DNA from 2 places in the Stenotrophomonas sp. STEN009 genome. Region 2 is predicted to be linked to the other one. Evidence: predicted binding sites of a transcription regulator. Region 2 holds the regulator's gene; the other holds the start of a gene.
What was found. Region 2 encodes FliA, which starts transcription of late flagellar genes. Its sites were predicted from a motif close to TAAAGTTTNNCNNNCNNNGGCCGATAA; they were not measured.
Positions count from the first base shown of each region.

Region 1: a site for FliA is predicted at 6,054-6,080, ahead of ACVOMM_RS14740 (methyl-accepting chemotaxis protein). Genes of this name have one in related genera too.

Region 1 covers NZ_JBRRES010000033.1:1,181-10,110, reverse strand. The annotation lists gene hflK (FtsH protease activity modulator HflK) at 1-631, shown strand, start outside; gene hflC (protease modulator HflC) at 628-1,491, shown strand; gene ACVOMM_RS14770 (DUF2065 domain-containing protein) at 1,557-1,742, shown strand; gene ACVOMM_RS14765 (adenylosuccinate synthase) at 2,019-3,311, shown strand; gene ACVOMM_RS14760 (hypothetical protein) at 3,472-3,828, shown strand; partial or broken gene ACVOMM_RS14755 (hypothetical protein) at 3,901-4,166, shown strand; gene ACVOMM_RS14750 (M23 family metallopeptidase) at 4,270-4,911, opposite strand; gene ACVOMM_RS14745 (L,D-transpeptidase family protein) at 4,916-5,875, opposite strand; gene ACVOMM_RS14740 (methyl-accepting chemotaxis protein) at 6,110-8,236, shown strand; gene ACVOMM_RS14735 (hypothetical protein) at 8,292-8,930, opposite strand, start outside.
Region 2 covers NZ_JBRRES010000025.1:24,387-33,316, forward strand. The annotation lists gene flhB (flagellar biosynthesis protein FlhB) at 1-237, shown strand, start outside; gene flhA (flagellar biosynthesis protein FlhA) at 234-2,339, shown strand; gene flhF (flagellar biosynthesis GTPase FlhF) at 2,485-4,137, shown strand; gene ACVOMM_RS12665 (MinD/ParA family ATP-binding protein) at 4,124-5,011, shown strand; gene ACVOMM_RS12670 (RNA polymerase sigma factor FliA) at 5,008-5,751, shown strand; gene cheY (chemotaxis response regulator CheY) at 5,809-6,201, shown strand; gene ACVOMM_RS12680 (protein phosphatase CheZ) at 6,201-6,806, shown strand; gene ACVOMM_RS12685 (chemotaxis protein CheA) at 6,809-8,635, shown strand; gene ACVOMM_RS12690 (LysR family transcriptional regulator) at 8,740-8,930, opposite strand, start outside.

The sequences.
Region 1 (8,930 bases), on a different contig from region 2:
TGCCGATCTGAACGCCGTGCTGAACAACCGTGGCCCGCTGGCCGCGGCTGCCGAGGAGCGCCTGCAGGCGCTGCTGCGCGCGTTCAAGACCGGCCTGACCGTCACTGGCCTGACCCTGCAGGACGCCCGTCCGCCGGAGGAAGTGAAGCCGGCCTTCGACGAGGTCAACGGTGCGCAGCAGGTCAAGGAACGCCTGATCAACGAAGCCCAGGCCTACGCCGCCAAGGTCGTGCCGGAAGCACGAGGCCAGGCCTCGCGCGCCCGTACCACCGCCGAAGGCTACAAGCAGGCCGTCGTGTCCAAGGCCGAGGGTGATGCGCAGCGATTCAGCCTGCTGCAGGCCCAGTACAAGGATGCGCCGGACGTGACCCGCAAGCGCCTGTGGCTGGAAACGGTGCAGCAGGTGCTGAGCGAGAACCGCAAGGTGATCGGTGGCGATGGCCGCCAGCTGATCTACGTGCCGATGACCGGCGATACCCGTCCTGCGACGTCGGCCGCCGGCGTGCCGAATCCGGACGTGGTGATGCCTTCGTTGCCGGGTACCACGGCAGCGGAACCTTCCCGTGACCCGGGCCGGCCCACGGGCCGCCCGACCGGGCGACCGAGCGGCCGTGAGGAGGGCAGCCGATGAAGAGTCCAATCTGGATCGCCGTGATCGTGGCGGTGGTGCTGGGCCTGCTGGGCTCGGTGTACGTGGTCCGCGAGGACCAGACCGCCATGGTCCTGAACCTGGGCAAGGTAGTGCGCTCGGACATCAAGCCGGGCCTGCACTTCAAGCTGCCGATCGTGGAAACGGTGAAGGTCTTCGACCGCCGCTTCCAGGTGCTTGATACCGCCCCTGCGCGTTACTTCACCGCCGAGCAGAAGGACGTCAGCGTCGACTTCTTCGCGATCGGCCGCATCTCCAACGTGGGTGACTACTTCCGCGCCACCGGCGGCGATCCGCGCATCGCCAATGCCCGCCTGGCACCGATCATCACCGACTCGCTGCGCAACCAGATCAACTCGCGCACCCTGCAGCAGCTGGTGTCCGGCGACCGCACCGAGCTGATCAACGAGCAACGCAAGAACATCAACGAGGCGGTGGCGGGGCTGGGCATGCAGATCATCGATCTGCGCATCAAGCAGGTCGATCTGCCGACCGACAGCCAGGTCATCAACGACGTGTATGAGCGCATGCGCGCCCAGCGCAAGCAGGAGGCCGCCAAGCTGCGCGCCGAAGGCGAGGAACAGTCGCTGACGATCCGCGCCCAGGCCGACCGCGACAGCACCGTGCTGATCGCCGAAGCCGAGCGTGATGCCCAGCGCCTGCGCGGTGAAGGTGATGCCGATGCCGCGCGCATCTATGGCAAGGCCGGTTCTGCCGATCCGGCGTTCTACGCCTTCTACCGCAGCCTGGAGGCCTACCGTGGCTCCATGACCGACGGCAACGGCGTGATCGTGCTCGACAAGAACGACCCGTTCCTGCAGTACCTCAAGAGCGATCGCTGAGGTCGCACGCACTACCCACGGGGCCCGGCCAGATGCCGGGCCCCGTGCCATTTCTGGAGTTCCCGATGAAAGACCTGTTCGCGGCCGTGTGCCTGGTCGCGATGCTGGAAGGCCTGTTCCTGTTCGCGGCCCCGCTGGCCTGGAAGCGCATGGCCGAGCGCCTGCTGGACCTGCCTGGACCGGCCCTGCGCAGCTTTGGCGGCCTGATCCTGCTGGCCGGCCTGAGCCTGCTGTGGTGGGCACGGCATTAGCAGCGGGTCATATTCCTTTCCGCAGGAAAGGGATCTGACCCCGTTTCGGGCCCCTGACCGCTGGGTGAAGCCGTCCGTCGGAAAGGTGGCACCCGACCCCGGAAACCCGGATAATGCACAAAAGCCGGACGGGCCTCCCCCGTTCGGCTTTTTCCGTGTCTGGGCCATCCATCGCCGGCCGCTCCCCGTTTGGAGCCGCCATGACCGCGCTGGCCACCCCCGCCACGGTTTACCCGTCCGCGGCCCCGATGGCCGCAACAAATCGAGGAGCCCGTCATGGGTCAGTCTGTCGTAGTGTTGGGTGCCCAGTGGGGCGATGAAGGCAAGGGCAAGATCGTCGATCTGCTCACTGAGGAAATCGGCGCGGTCGTGCGCTTCCAGGGCGGCCACAATGCTGGCCACACGCTGGTCATCAACGGCAAGAAGACCGTCCTGCACCTGATCCCGTCCGGCATCCTGCGCGACGACGCACTGTGCCTGATCGGCAACGGCGTGGTGATCTCGCCGGCCGCGCTGCAGAAGGAAATCGCCGAGCTGGAAACCTCCGGCGTGGAAGTGCGTTCGCGCCTGAAGATCTCCCCAGCCGCGCCGCTGATCATGCCTTACCACATCGCCCTGGACCAGGCGCGCGAACGCGCTGCCGGCGGCAAGGCGATCGGCACCACCGGGCGTGGCATCGGCCCGGCCTACGAAGACAAGGTGGCACGTCGCGGCATCCGCATCGCCGACCTGCATTACCCCAAGCAGCTGGAAGAACTCCTGCGCACCGCGCTGGATTACCACAACTTCGTGCTGACCAAGTACCTCAACACCGACGCGATCGACTTCCAGAAGACCTACGACGAGGCACTGGCCTTCGGCGAGTACGTCGAGCCGATGAAGTCCGACGTTGCCGGCATCCTGCACGACCTGCGCAAGCAGGGTAAGCGCGTGCTGTTCGAAGGTGCGCAGGGCGCGCTGCTGGACATCGACCACGGCACCTATCCGTACGTCACCAGCTCCAACACCACCGTCGGCGGCGCACTGGCCGGCGCCGGCGTGGGTGCCGATGCGATCGACTACGTGCTGGGCATCGCCAAGGCCTACGCCACCCGCGTCGGCGGCGGTCCGTTCCCGACCGAACTGGACGATGAGATCGGCCAGGGCATCCGCGACCGCGGTGCCGAGTACGGCGCCTCGACCGGCCGTCCGCGTCGCTGCGGCTGGATGGATATCGTCGCGCTCAAGCGCGCCGTGGCCATCAACGGCATCAGCGGCCTGTGCATCACCAAGCTGGACGTGCTGGACGGCATGGAGAAGCTGAAGGTCTGCATCGCCTACGAATACCGCGGCAAGCGTACCGAGTACGCGCCGCTGGACGCGCAGGGCTGGGAAGAGTGCACCCCGGTGTACCTGGAGTTCCCGGGCTGGAGCGAGAACACCCACGGCATCACCCAGTGGGATGACCTGCCGCCGGCCGCGCGCGCCTACCTGCGTTCGCTGGAGGAGCTGGCGGGCTGCCCGATCAGCATCGTCTCGACCGGCCCCGATCGCGACCACACCATGGTCCTGCAGGATCCGTTCGCCTGAGTGTCCGCCAGGCCACGCCGGGCCCGGTCCGGCGTGGTGGTAACGCTGTTCAATTGAAAAAAGAGCGCCGCGACTCCCTGTGGGGTCGCGGCGCTTCAGTTTGGGCCGGTTTCATCTGTCGGCGGTGGCGCTGTCAAGTGCAGCCACGGAAGCCGACACCATGACCGCTCGCAAGACCCCGCCGTTCCATGTTGTTGAGCCCATCAACGACGACGCCAATCCCGCCGACGATCTCAGCACGTTCCAGGGATGCCTCACCCGCATCCGTGATGGCGAGGGCTCCGATGGCATGTTGTGGCCGGAGGAGAACCTGTCCGACGGACGACGTCAGTCCTTGGCGCGGATCGACCGTGCGGCCGTGGGCATCCTCACCGCGGTGGAGATGCTGCATGCGGCCAACCGTTGCGCCACCATGGCGACGCCGCGCAGGCACCTGGACGAAGGTGGGGTGGAAGGGCTGTTCTTCGCCTGCCGCGAACTTGCCGAGCCGGTCTGCAGAGAAGTCAGGCCGGCCTGACCCCCTTCCGCATGTGCGATGCCTGGCCTCGCCATCTGGCGAGGTATCGGGTGGGTTCACGCGCTTCAGACTGACTTCCGCGCTGGCGCGCGTTCGGGCGTGCCGGGCTCCGGCATCACCCGCGCGCTGGAATCGGTTGAGTCCGCTGGAATTGCCGCCTCGTACTTCGGCTATGGGCGTGGCGACGCACGTCCGCGCGGGCGTTCCTGGCTGTGGCTGACCGTGCTGGAGGTCTGTGGCCGTTCTTCTTCTGGCAGCCCCTGGCACTGCTGTTACTGATTGCCGGTGGCGGGCTGGCGACCGCCAGCATCGCGCTGCGGCGGTGGCGACGCCGGTAGCGCCGGGCCATGCCCGGCGGGGTACTTGTCAGATACCCAATACGGCTGGGATCGTGCCCAAATCGGGCATCACTGCGACTGGCTCTGCCACGCGGCACACGCGCTACCCTCCCGCCTGCAACAGCGGGTACGGATTGATCGATTCCCCCTTCCACCACTGCTTCTCCGGCCCCAGCACGTGCACTTCGAAATGCAGGTGCGGGGCCTCGGCGCTGGCGTTGCCGGTGCTGCCTACGTAGCCAATCACCTCGCCACGCTTGATCACCTGCTTTTCGGCCAGGCCATCGGCATAGCGTTGCAGGTGGGCGTAGTAGTAGCACCAGTGCCCGCTCGGCTCGAACTGGTAGATCGTCAGCCCCCCACGCTTGCTGTCGAACAGCTTTTCCACAGTCCCATCGGCCACTGCCAACACCGGTGTTCCTGCGTCGGCCATGATGTCGATTGCATCATGCACGCGCCCTTCGCTGCGGGCATCGGTGAAGGTATCGCGCAGCTGCGAAGGCAGTACGCCCTGCACCGGCAGCAGCAGGCCGCTTGGCGCATCGGTGGCGCTGGACGGCGGCACCGCCGTGGGAGCCGCAGCGCCCACACGCGGCGTCGCAGCCGCAACCTCCGGCGCCGCAGCCACCGCAGGTGGTGCTGCAGGCCGGGCAACCGCTACTGGCTCACCCGCATCGCGGCGCAGCCACCAGCCCATTCCCACACCCACCAGCACGCCCAGCACGATCAACTGCGAAAGTCGCATCGGCTCACTCCTGCATAACCACGGGGACAGAGGTATCCACCGCATCGGCCACGCGCAGTGCATCCCAGTTGGTCATGCGCACGCAGCCATGCGATTCGGTCTTGCCGACATGCCCGGGTACCGGCGTTCCGTGCAGACCATAGTGGGGTTTGGACAGATCGATCCAGACCCGGCCGACGGGATTGTTCGGACCGGGCGGCAGCATGGCCTTCTTCTCGCCTTTGCGCGCATCCCAGAACAGCTTGGGGTTGTAGTGGAACGGCGGGTCGCGATGGACGCCGAGAATCTTCCATTCACCGATCGGCAGCGGATCGTGCTGGCTGCCGGACGAAACCGGCACCTGTGCGATCACCTTGCCCTGCGCATCCAGCAACTGAAGAGTGGAATCGGACTTGTCGACCACGATCTTCGCCGCCTTCGGCAATGCCGCGGGGGCGATGTTGGGCACCTGGATACGGCTGCCGGCCTTGGCCAGATCGACGCCGGGGTTGAGCAACTTCAGAAGGGCAGGGGACGCGTGGAAGCGTTCACCGAGCGCTTCCTCGACGCTGCTGTAACCCAGCGACTTCAGCTTTGCCTGTGCGGCGGGTTTCTTGGGAATGGACTGGAACGGACCGGCAACATCCTCGGCCGTCAGCGTGTAGCTGGCCAGCGGCGCGATCGTCTCGGCCTGGAGAGCCTCCCAGGTGCTGTCGTCCAGCTCTCCGCTCACCGTCAGGCCGTGTGCCGCCTGGAAGCCGGCCACGGCCCGATGCTGGTTGCTGCCGACTTCACCGTCGATCTCGCCCGGGGAGAAATTGGCGCGATCCAGCAACACTTGGGCGTGCAGCGGCGAGCGGGCTGCTGTATCGGGTCCGGCCTTCTCGGCAATGGGCTCCGGCAGCTGGGCCGGAGGCGGTACCTGCGCGAAGGCGGGCGACACCAGCAAGGACAGGGCGAGCAGGGCGGGGCGGTACACGGGCATGAAGATCTCCGGCAGATGGCAGCTCCACCCTGCCCGCAGAGGCTGCGCAGCCTCCGTGAAAGCAACCTGATGCCGGCATGAGCAGGGCAGCCCCGGCGTGGCTCAGGCCCTTGTCGCAGAAGTACGGGGCGGGCCTCACCAAGGTGAACGGCTGCCGACGCCCGTGCTTGTTGCCGATCAAGATTGCCGGTGGCGCGGCCGATACGGGCGCATCCCCCCGTTTTGGATGTACCCATGGATTACTTGAGGAATGTCAGGGTTGCCTGGCGTCTTGGGCTGGGCTTTGGCCTGTTGCTGCTGCTGGTCGCGGCCGTGGTGGCCACCGGCGCCACCGCCAGTGTCGTGCAGAAGCGCGCGATGCAGCAGGTAGTCGACGTCAGTGTGGCCAAGGTACGCCTGCTGTCGCAGATGCTCGATGCCAACAACCAGATGATGGTAGTGCGCCGCGAAATGCTGATCCGCCAGGGCGAAGACCGCGGCAGCGACGAGAAGCGCATTGCCGACCTGGTCAAGCGCTACGAGGCGGATTGGTCCGCCTATCAGGCACTGCCGAGCGATGCCGAGGGCAAGGCCATCGCTGAAACCATCGCGGCCAAGCGCGCCCTTGCGCGCCCGCTCAACAAGCAGACCAGCGAACTGATGGAGCAGGGCGACTACCCCGCTGCCGTGGCACTGACCCTGGGGCCGGTGCAGGACGCGGCCAACGGCTGGAACAAGGCATTGTCCGAGGGAGTCGACTTCGAAGAGAAGGAAAGCCGCGAGGCCGCCGCCGAGGCGATCCGCCTGGGTGAACGCAGTCTGCTGCAGTTGCTGGTGCTGGGAGGCGTGGCCCTGCTGGTCGGCATTGCCGCCTCGGTGATGATCGGTCGCAGCCTGACCGGTCCGCTGGCACGCGCGGTGAACCTGGCCGAGCGCCTGTCCAAGGGCCAGCTGGACCAGGAATTCCGCCTCGGCGGCCGTGACGAGCTGACCCGGCTGGGCGAGGCGATGGCCAGCGTGCGGCAGAGCGTGCAGGCCGCCATCGGGGCGCAGATGCACATGGCCGAGCAGCACGAGGCGGGTGCGATCCGCTACCGCATGGACGCCAGCGCGTTTCCGGGCGATTTCGGGCGCATGGTGCAGGCCACCAACAGCCTGGTGGAATCACACGTGCAGGTGGAACTGCTGATGGCCGAGGTCATGCAGCGCTATGCCATCGGCGACCTCAGCCGCGACCTTCCGGACTATCCCGGCGAGAAGGGTACGCTGACCCGCACCCTGGCCGCAGTGAAACAGAGCCTGCTGGCAGTCAACACCCAGATTGACGACCTGGTCCGCGCGGCGCGCGCCGGAGATTTCAGCGTGCGTGGGGATGCCAGTGCGTTCCAGTATCAGTTCAGGGCGATGGTCGAGCAGCTCAACGGCATGATGGCCAGTTCGCAGGCCAGCATCGCCGACGTCTCCGATGTGCTGCGCGCGATCTCCGGGGGCGACCTCACTGCGCGCATGGACGGTCACTACGACGGCGTGTTCGCCCGCATGCGCGACGATGCCAACACCACCACGGCCCAGCTGACCGGCATCGTGCGCGGCATCCAGGACGCTGCCGACAGCATCAACACTGCCGCGCAGGAGCTCGCCGCCGGCAACAGCGACCTGTCGCGCCGTACCGAACAGCAGGCCGCCAACCTGGAAGAAGCGGCGGCATCGATGGAAGAACTGACCTCGACCGTCCGCCAGAATGCCGAGCTGGCCCGCCAGGCCGACAGCGAGGCACACGCTGCCGGCGCGGCGGTGCGGGCCACCGAACAGGCAATGGCACAGATGGCATCTGTGATGGGAGAGATCGATCAGTCCTCGGCGCGCATCTCGGAAATCTCCACGGTCATCGATGGCATCGCCTTCCAGACCAACATCCTGGCCTTGAACGCTGCGGTGGAAGCTGCCCGCGCGGGTGAGCAGGGCCGCGGCTTTGCCGTGGTCGCCAGTGAAGTGCGCACGCTGGCGCAGCGTGCGGGCATCGCCGCCAAGGAGATCAAGGAACTCATCGAAGAGGCGGCAGGCAAGGTGCAGAGCGGTCTGGCGGTCACGGTCGAGTCGGAAGCGGCCATTGCCCGCTTGGCACAGGCCAGCGCACGCACCAACCAACTGATGAGTGACATCGCTGCGGCGAGCAAGGAACAGGCGGCCGGCATCGAACAGGTCAATCAGGTGGTGGTGCAGATGGATCAGGTGACCCAGCAGAATGCCGCACTGGTGGAAGAAGCCACTGCCGCCAGCCGTGCGCTGGAAGAGCAGGCCAATGCGCTGACCGCGTCGGTCGCGGTGTTCCATATCGAGCAGAGCGGTGCAGTCCGCACGGTGGCAGCACGCGCGGCCTGACCGTCGGCAGCCGCCTGAAGGCACGGGCCGCCACGTGTTCGCGCGTGGTGGCCGGTCAGTCCTGCATGCGGCGGATGCGGCCGTCCTCGATCTTCCAGATCACGTCCTTACCCGTGGAGACGTACATCGGCGAGCGGGCCCACAGGCTCCAGAACACATGGATCTCGGTCGGTGTCGGGTCCTGCAGATGGGTGATGAACATCGCCGCACCGGGTGGCGCACGCTTCAGCTGGATGCAGCTGTGGGTGAAGGCGCGGCGGGAGACGATCCGACCGTGGGCGATGTCGAGACGATGCGTGCCGCCCAGCGGAACTACGGCAGGATCGGTGGTGGCGGGCAGCAGGTAGACCGTCCACGCATCGGCGGCCGTACCGGGCGCCGGAAGAACCACGCTGTTGTAGGTCTGCGCGCAGGCGTCGAAGGCGCTGTTCAACGCCAGTGCCCGTGCGGCGGCAGCGCCGGCCTGGTAGGTCGTTGGCGCCGCTGGAACATCCAGAGTCTCGGTTGCGCCGGTCATCCTTCCCTGCGCGTCGGTGGCGGCCCTATACAGGACCACTGCGCCGTCGCCGATCATGCTGACTTCGTAGTGGCTGCCGCGCTGTTCGGTTATCCAGCCCCTTACCCGGGTGTCGCCGCGCATACCGTGTGCGAACAGGGCGTCGGTTGCGCGCTCGGCCGCCAGGTCGTGCTCGAA
Region 2 (8,930 bases):
GCCCTGCGCATCCGTGAAGTCGCCGATGGCAACAAGGTCGCCATCGTCTCCGCCCCGCCTTTGGCACGCGCCTTGTATCGGGAAGGCCAACTCGGAAAGGAAATCCCCGTGAGACTGTATTCGGCCGTGGCCCAGGTCCTGTCCTACGTCTACCAGCTGCGCGCCTGGCGCACCGGCCCGATGCCGGGCGCCCCGCACATCGAGGTGGATGAATTCGGCAAGGGAGGCCGGGCATGAGCGCGCAGGCCTCGTCCGGATTCAACACCCGCCGGCTGCTGGAGATGATCCGCCAAGGCCTCGGCGCACCGCTGATCGTGCTGGCGCTGCTGGCGATGGTGGTGGTGCCGCTGGCGGCGCCCGTGCTCGATGCGCTGTTCACCTTCAACATCGCCATCTCGCTGATGGTGCTGCTGGCGGTGGTGTACGTGAAGCGCCCGCTGGATTTCACCATCTTCCCGATCGTGCTGCTGGTCACCACCATGCTGCGGCTGGCACTGAACGTGGCCTCCACCCGCGTCATCCTGCTCAATGGCCAGAACGGCCACGACGCGGCCGGCAAGGTCATCGCCGCGTTCGGTGAATTCGTGATCGGCGGCAACTATGCGGTCGGCATCGTGGTGTTCGCCATCCTGACCATCATCAACTTCGTGGTCATCACCAAGGGCGCCGGCCGTGTCTCGGAAGTGACCGCGCGCTTCATCCTCGACGCCATGCCCGGCAAGCAGATGGCCATCGATGCCGATCTCAACGCCGGCCTGCTGACGCGCGAAGAAGCCAAGCTGCGCCGCGAGGAGGTCCGCGAGGAAGCCGACTTCTATGGCGCGATGGACGGCGCCAGCAAGTTCATCCGGGGTGATGCGATTGCCGGCATCCTGATCCTGTTCATCAACATGCTCGGTGGCCTCGCCGTGGGCGTGCTGCAGCATGGCATGCCGTTCGGCGATGCCGCTGCGACCTACACCCTGCTGTCCATCGGTGACGGTCTGGTGGCGCAGCTGCCGGCCCTGCTGGTTTCCAGCGCAGTGGCGATGCTGGTCACCCGTGCCTCGCGCTCGCAGGACATGGCACAGGCGATGACCGGCCAGGTGTTCGGCCAGTACCGTGCCCTGGCCATCACGGCCGGCATCATCGGCCTGGTCGGCCTGGTGCCCGGCATGCCCAACGTCGCTTTCCTGACGCTTGCCTCCATTCTCGGCTTCATCGCCTGGAAGCTGTACCGGAAGGGACAGGCCCCGGCCCCGAGCGACGCTGCCGGCAGCGACCCCGGCGCGGTCAGTGCGCTGGGCCGACCGGCGGCGCCGGCCCCCACCGCGGAACTGAGCTGGGACGAACTGCGCCCGGTCGACCCGCTGGGGCTGGAGGTCGGTTACCGGCTGATTCCGCTGGTGGACAGCAATCAGGGCGGCGAACTCATGGCACGCATCAAGGGTGTGCGGCGCAAGCTGACCCAGGACGTGGGATTCCTGATTCCATCCGTGCACATCCGCGACAACCTGGAACTGCCGGCCAACGGCTACCGCGTGCTGGTGCATGGCGTGCCGGTGGCAACCGCCGAGATCCATCCCGACCGCGAACTGGCGCTGGACCCCGGCAGTGCGCTCGGCCCGCTGGACGGCATCGCCGGCAAGGATCCCGCCTTCGGCCTGGACGCTACCTGGATCCAGCCGCACCAGCGCGCCCAGGCCGAAACCATGGGCTACACCGTGGTCGACCCGGCCACCGTGGTCGCCACCCATCTTTCCCACCTGATCCGCGAGCATGCGCCGGAGCTGCTGGGCCACGAAGAGGTGCAGCACCTGCTGGCCAACCTCGCCAAGAGCGCGCCCAAGCTCGTCGAAGATCTGACGCCCAAGGCGCTGCCGTTGTCGGCCGTGGTGCGGGTGCTGCAGAACCTGCTGGTGGAACGCATTCCGATCCGCCAGCTGCGCAAGATCGCCGAAGCACTGGTGGAGCACGCGCCGTCCAGCCAGGACCCGGCCACGCTCACCGCCGCAGTGCGCACCGCGCTCGGCCGCTTCATCGTGCAGGAGATCGCCGGAATGTCGGCGGAGCTGCCGGTGTTCACCCTCAACCCGCAATTGGAACGTGTCTTGCAGGAGTCCACGCAGGGCAACGGCGCCGCGCTGGAACCCGGGCTTGCCGAGCGACTGCATCAGAGTCTGGCCGAATGTGTCAGCAAGCAGGAAGCCCGCAACGAGCCCGCGGTCGTGCTGGTTCCCGGCCCGGTACGTGCCGCGTTGGCACGCCTGGTCCGTCACAGCGTTCCGTCGCTGTCGGTACTGGCGTACAGCGAAGTGCCGGAGGACAAGCGCCTGAAGCTGGTCGGAACGATCAGCTGACGCCGCCCACCGATGCGTCAGAAAACAGACACCACCTTCGAACCACCGCAACAGACAGATGCCAAGGGGAACCCGTTCCGTGCAGACCACCGACCACCCGCGTTCTCCCACCCCCACCCCGCCGTCCCCGTCCCGTGACCACAGCATGAAAATCAAACGATTCGTCGCCGCCGACATGCGCTCGGCCATGAACCTGGTGCGCAAGGAACATGGTCCCGATGCTGTGATCCTGTCCAACCGCCGGATCGAGGAAGGCGTCGAGATCGTCGCCGCAGCCAACTATGACGAGAGCGCGGTGCAACGCGCGCTGGAAGCCTCGCGGCGCGACGTGGCTCCGCCGCCGCCGAAACCGCGCACCGCCGCGGATGCAGTGATCGCCGCAGTCACCCGCCGCCGCTCCGCGACACCGGCCCAGCAGCCGGTGACCGCCACCACATCGGCCGTGGCCGCCCTCGCCCGCGCGGCCGTCGGTGCCACCGGCCGCACCCTGGACAGTGCGGACGAGATCGTGCCCACCCGCGGCAGTTCCGGCTTCGCTGCCACCCTGGCGCGTGCCACCGTCAACGATCCGGCACTGCCGGAGCAGATCTTCGCGCCGTTCGCGAGCGCCGTCGTGGCTCCCGCACCGGCGCCCGCCAACCGCGCCCGTTTCCTGATCGACCCGCCGCAGGACGAGCATCACGAATCCCCCGCGCCGGCAGTGCTGCCGCCGCCGCTGCCGATCACCGCTGCGGCCACTGCGCAGGCCGAGTCCGTGCACCCCGAGCCGCCGTACGCGCAGGACGTTGCCGAGACCACGCCAGCCCCTGCCGCTGCCGCTGAAGCGGAGACCGCGCCGGCCCCGGCGCCGCTCCTTGCCCCGGCGCCGGTACTGACGGTGGTTGCACAGGACGATGCCGAGATCCGCCAGCTGCGCCACGAAGTGGCCGGCATGCGCCAGGTCATCGAGCGCGAGATGAACCGCTTCACCGACGAGCGCCTGCGCGGCTGCCCGGTGCGGGCGACCGCCCTGGACCTGATGGACGAGTACGGATTCGATGCCGGGCTGGCCCGCGATGTGGCCATGCAGATACCGCTGGATACCGAAGCCCACCGGGGCCGCGGGCTGATGCTGGGCCTGATCTCGCGCAGGCTGCCGATCGCGCCGGTCGATCCGCTGGAAGAAGGCGGCGTGATCGCTCTGGTCGGTCCAACCGGGGCCGGCAAGACCACCACCATCGCCAAGCTCGCCTCGCGCTTCGCCGAGAAGCACGCGCCGCGCGATGTGGCCCTGGTCACCACCGACACACTGCGCATCGGTGCCCGCGAGCAGCTGTACGGCTATGGCCGCCAGCTCGGCATCGCGGTGCATGAAGCCAACAGCGGTACCGACCTGGACCAGCTGCTGGAGCGCCTGAAGGACTACAAGCTGGTGCTGATCGATACCGCCGGCCTGGGCCCGCGCGACCGCGCCCTGGCCGCCCAGCTGCAGTGGCTGCGTGCCGCCCGCCAGGTCCGCACCCTGCTGGTGTTGCCGGCCAATACCAGCTTCGGCGACATGGACGAGGTGGTGCGCCGCTTCGGCGCGGCCAACCTGCAGGGCCTGGTGCTTAGCAAGCTGGACGAGACCGGCCGCTTCGGCAACGCCCTGTCGGTCGCGGTGGACCACGCGCTGCCGATCACCTGGGTGACCGATGGCCAGGACGTTCCGGACGACCTGCACCGGGCCAGTGCGGCCAATCTTGTACTTCGCCTTGAAGATTTGCGCCGAGCGGCCGATATGCCCTGCAACCCGGAGTTGAACCATGCCGTCGCGTGAGTACGCCAAGCTGACCAAGACCTTCCCGCTGTCGGCCACCCGCAGCGAGCCGCTCGGCCCTGTGCGCACCATCGCCGTGACCGGCGGCAAGGGCGGCGTCGGCAAGACCAACGTCTCGGCCAACCTGGCCGTGGCGCTGGCCGGCATGGGCAAGCGCACGCTGCTGCTCGACGCCGACCTGGGCCTGGCCAACATCGACGTGATCCTGGGCCTGAATCCCACCCACACCCTGGCGGATCTGGTCGCCGGCCGCTGCTCGCTGGAAGACGTGATCGTCGAAGGTCCGAACGGCGTGCTGGTGGTGCCGGCCGCGTCCGGTCGGCGGCACATGGCCGAGCTGGCCCCGGCCGAGCACATCGGCCTGGTGAACGTGTTCTCCGAACTGGAACGCGAGCTGGACATCATGGTGGTGGACACCGCCGCCGGAATCACCGACGGCGTGCTGACCTTCTGCCAGGCCGCACAGGACACGGTTGTCGTGGTCTGCGACGAACCGGCCTCGATCACAGACGCCTACGCACTGATCAAGGTGCTGTCGCGCGAGCGCGGCGTGGACCGCATCCAGGTGGTGGCCAACATGGTGCGCGACCCCAACGAGGGCCGCGTGCTGTATGAAAAGCTGACCCGGGTCTGCGAGAAGTTCCTTGCCGATGTCTCGCTGAACTACCTGGGCTGCGTGCCGCAGGATGACTGGCTGCGCCTGTCGGTGCAGCGCCAGCAGCCGGTGGTGAAGGCCTATCCATCCAGCCCGGCGGCGCTGGCGATCACCGAGATCGCCCGTCGCACCGCCCGCTGGCAGGCCCCCACCGAGCCACGCGGTGGCGTTGAATTCTTCCTCGAGCGCATCCTCAAGCAACGCGGGGTGGCAGCATGAAAGGCGCGGCCCAGTACAGGGAAGTCCAGCGCTCGGCGGCGACCGAGGTCATCGCCCAGCACTCGGACCTGGTGCGGCGCATCGCCCATCACCTGGCCGCACGCCTGCCGGCCAGCGTCGAAGTGGACGACCTGATCCAGGCCGGCATGATGGGCCTGATCGAAGCCTCGCGCAGCTACGACGCCGACCAGGGTGCCTCGTTCGAGACCTATGCCTCGATCCGCATCCGCGGCTCGATGATCGACGAGATCCGCCGTGGCGACTGGGTACCGCGCTCGGTGCATCGGCGCGCCCGCGATGCTGCCGCCACCATCCGCCGCCTGGAGCAGACCACGGGCCGTGCAGCCAGTGCCACCGAGGTGGCGGCGGCCATGGACATGCCACTGCCCGAGTACCTGCGGCTGATGGAGGACGCCTCGCGCGGCCAGGTGCTGAGCCTGGAATCGCGCATCGAAGACCAGGGCGAACTGGACACCGTCGCCCAGGGCGGACCCACACCGCAGCAGGTCCTGGAACGTGGCGAATTCGGCCGCGAACTGGGCAAGGCCATCGGCCATCTGCCCGAACGCGAACAGCTGGTGCTCTCGCTGTACTACGAGCAGGAGCTGAACCTGAAGGAGATCGGCGCGGTGCTCGGCGTGAGCGAATCGCGCGTCTGCCAGATCCACGGCCAGGCCGTGCTGCGCCTGCGCGGCCGGCTGAAGATCTTCGAGGCCGCGGATGCCGGGCTTGAAGAATGAACATGCCCGCGGCGGCCACGGCCAGCGCGGGCGACTGAACAACAAAGGAACTCCGCTTTGAACAAGAACATGCGCATCCTGATCGTCGACGACTTCTCGACCATGCGTCGCATCGTCAAGAATCTGCTGGGCGATCTGGGCTTCACCAACACCGCCGAAGCCGAGGACGGGCATGCCGCACTGTCGATGCTGCAGAGCCAGCCATTCGACTTCGTGGTCACCGACTGGAACATGCCGGTGATGACCGGCATCGAACTGCTCAAGGCGATCCGCGCCGATGCCAAGCTCAAGACCCTGCCGGTCCTGATGGTCACCGCCGAGGCCAAGCGCGAGCAGATCATCGAAGCGGCGCAGAGCGGCGTGAACGGCTACATCATCAAGCCGTTCACCGCGCAGACGCTGGAAGAGAAACTGGGCAAGATCTTCGAACGCCTGGCGGCCAGCGCCTGATGGACGCCACGGTCGACAAGAACGCCCTCGCCCTGCGCCTGCAGGAAGCCCTCGACGCGCTCGAATCCGGCGACGAGAGCGCCTGGCGCCAGCGCATCGATGCCCTGGTGGCCGCACGCACGCAGCCGATGATGAGCGGCCTGTCACGGCTGGCCCGCGAACTGGGCCAGGCCCTGGGCGAACTGCCGACCGTCCCCAGCGAGGCGGGCGAGCTGGACGACGCCTGCGCGCGCCTGGACCATGTGGTGGCGATGACCGAACAGGCCACGCACCGCACCCTGGACCTGGCCGAAGAGTGCCGCAGCCTCACCGAACAGCTGCGCGCCGAAGGCCTGCAGCCGGGGCAGGATGCGCAGCTGGAACGCATCCGCCACAACCTGACCGAGATTGCCCTGACCCAGAGCTATCAGGACCTGACCGGACAGATCATCCGTCGCGTGGTCGGCATCGTCCGCCGCGTGCACGAAGGCTTTGGCGCGCTGGGCCTGCCACCGGAGCAGCATCGCACCGATCCGGCGCTGGCCGGACCGGCACTGAAGGGACTGGACCGCCACGCGGTCTCTCAGAACGACGCCGACGACCTGTTGTCGGACCTGGGACTGTAAGCATGAGCGCGGTATCCGACGACATCACCGCCGATTTCATCATCGAGGCACAGGAAATCCTGGATCGCCTCGGCGAACAGCTGGTGTCGCTGGAACAGGCGCCGCAGGACGCCGACCAGCTCAACGCCGTGTTCCGTGGCTATCACACGCTCAAGGGCGGCGCCGGCTTCCTCGGCATCACCGCCATGGTCGAGCTGTGCCATGCCGCCGAAGAGGCACTGGGCGCCGTCCGCGCTGGCCAGGCGGTGCTGCAGCCGCATCACTTCGATGCCGCACAGCAATCACTGGACTACCTGCAATCGATGCTGGATGCCGTGTCTTCCGGCAACGAACCCGGCTATGCCCCGCCGGACCTGATCGCCCAGTTCGACGTGCACGGCGCTGCTGCGCCGGCCGCCGCCGCTCCCGCAGCGGCCGCGCCCGCTGCCGGTGACCTGATCACCGACGACGAGTTCGAGGCCCTGCTCGATCAGCTGCACGGCAGCAACGCCCCCACCGCGGTGGCGACGCCTACCAAGGCCGACGATGGCCTGATCAGCGAGGATGAGTTCGAAGCCCTGCTGGACCAGCTGCACGGCGGCGCCGCCCCGGGCGCGAAACCCGTGGCTGCTCCGCCTGCGCCTGCACTGCCCGCACCGCGCCCCGCGGCCGCCGCTGCCAAGCCCGCGGCCAACAAGCCGGTGGCCGAGGCGGAGCACACCGTGCGCGTGGATACCAAGCGGCTGGATGCGATCGTCAACCTGATCGGCGAGCTGGTGCTGTCGCGCAACCGTCTCAAGACCCTGCGTGCGCGCCTGCGCGACGAGGAACTGGACCGCGCCGTGTCGACCCTGGACATCGCCACCGCGCGCCTGCAGTCGGCAGTGATGCGCACGCGCATGCAACCGGTCGGCAAGGTGTTCTCGCGCTTCCCCAAGGTCGCCCGCGATGTCGCCCGCTCGCTGAAGAAGGAAGTGGACCTGGAGCTGGTCGGCGCCGAAACCGAGCTTGACCGCAACCTGGTCGAGGCCCTGGCCGACCCGCTGGTGCACCTGGTCCGCAACGCCATCGACCATGGTGTGGAGATGCCCGATCTGCGCGAAGCACAGGGCAAGCCACGCATGGGTCACGTGCGTCTGTCGGCCCAGCAGGAAGGCGACTACGTCAGCATCGAGGTGCAGGACGATGGCGCCGGCATCGATCCGGAAAAACTGCGCGCGAAAGCACGCGAAAAGGGCTTGATCGACCCGGAGGCGGCGGCCCGGCTGAGCAGCGAGGAATGTCTGCACCTGGTGTTCCTGCCCGGCTTCTCCACCAAGCAGCAGGTGACCGACATCTCCGGCCGCGGCGTCGGCATGGATGTGGTGCAGTCGCGCATCCGCGAGCTCAGTGGGCAGATCCAGATCCAGTCGGAACTGGGCCGGGGCAGCCGCTTCCTGATCCGCGTGCCGCTGACCCTGGCGATCCTGCCAACCCTGCTGGTGCAGGCCGGCGAGGACGTCTATGCGCTGCCGCTGGCGCGCGTGATGGAAGTGCTGCATGCACCGCGCACCTCGCTGGGCTGGTTCGATGGCCGGGCGGTGCTGGATCGTCGCTCGCACACCCTGCCGCTGGTCGATCTGCGCCAGTGGCTGGATGTGACGCCCGCCGCCTCGGCGCTGCTCACCATCGTGGTGCTGCAGGCCGGCGAGGCGCGCTTCGGCCTGGTCGTGGACCAGGTCCGTGGGCGCGAGGAAGTGGTCATCAAGCCATTGCCGAAGGCCCTGCGCGGCCTGCGCGGCTACGCCGGTGCGACGCTGATCGGTGATGGCCGGATGGCCCTCATCCTCGACGTGGATGGCCTGCGATGACGCTCGCCGGGGGGGGGGCGGGGGGGGCGCCCCCCGCCCCCCCTCTCCCCCCCCCCCGCGGGGGCGCGGCCCCCCCCCCCGGGGCGAGCGCGCAGCGCGGCGCTTCACTCTTCGGCGAACGCGCCGCGCAGCAGGCCGGCGAAGTTGCGGATCAGCGGCGTCACTCCCTCACGGCGCCATGCCAGCTGCACCTCCGAGTGCGCGCCCGCATCGGCCAACGCGACAAAGCGCGCGCCTTCCACCCGGATGTGGTCGCACGAGGACGGCAGGATCGCCGCACCCAGGCCAGCCGCCG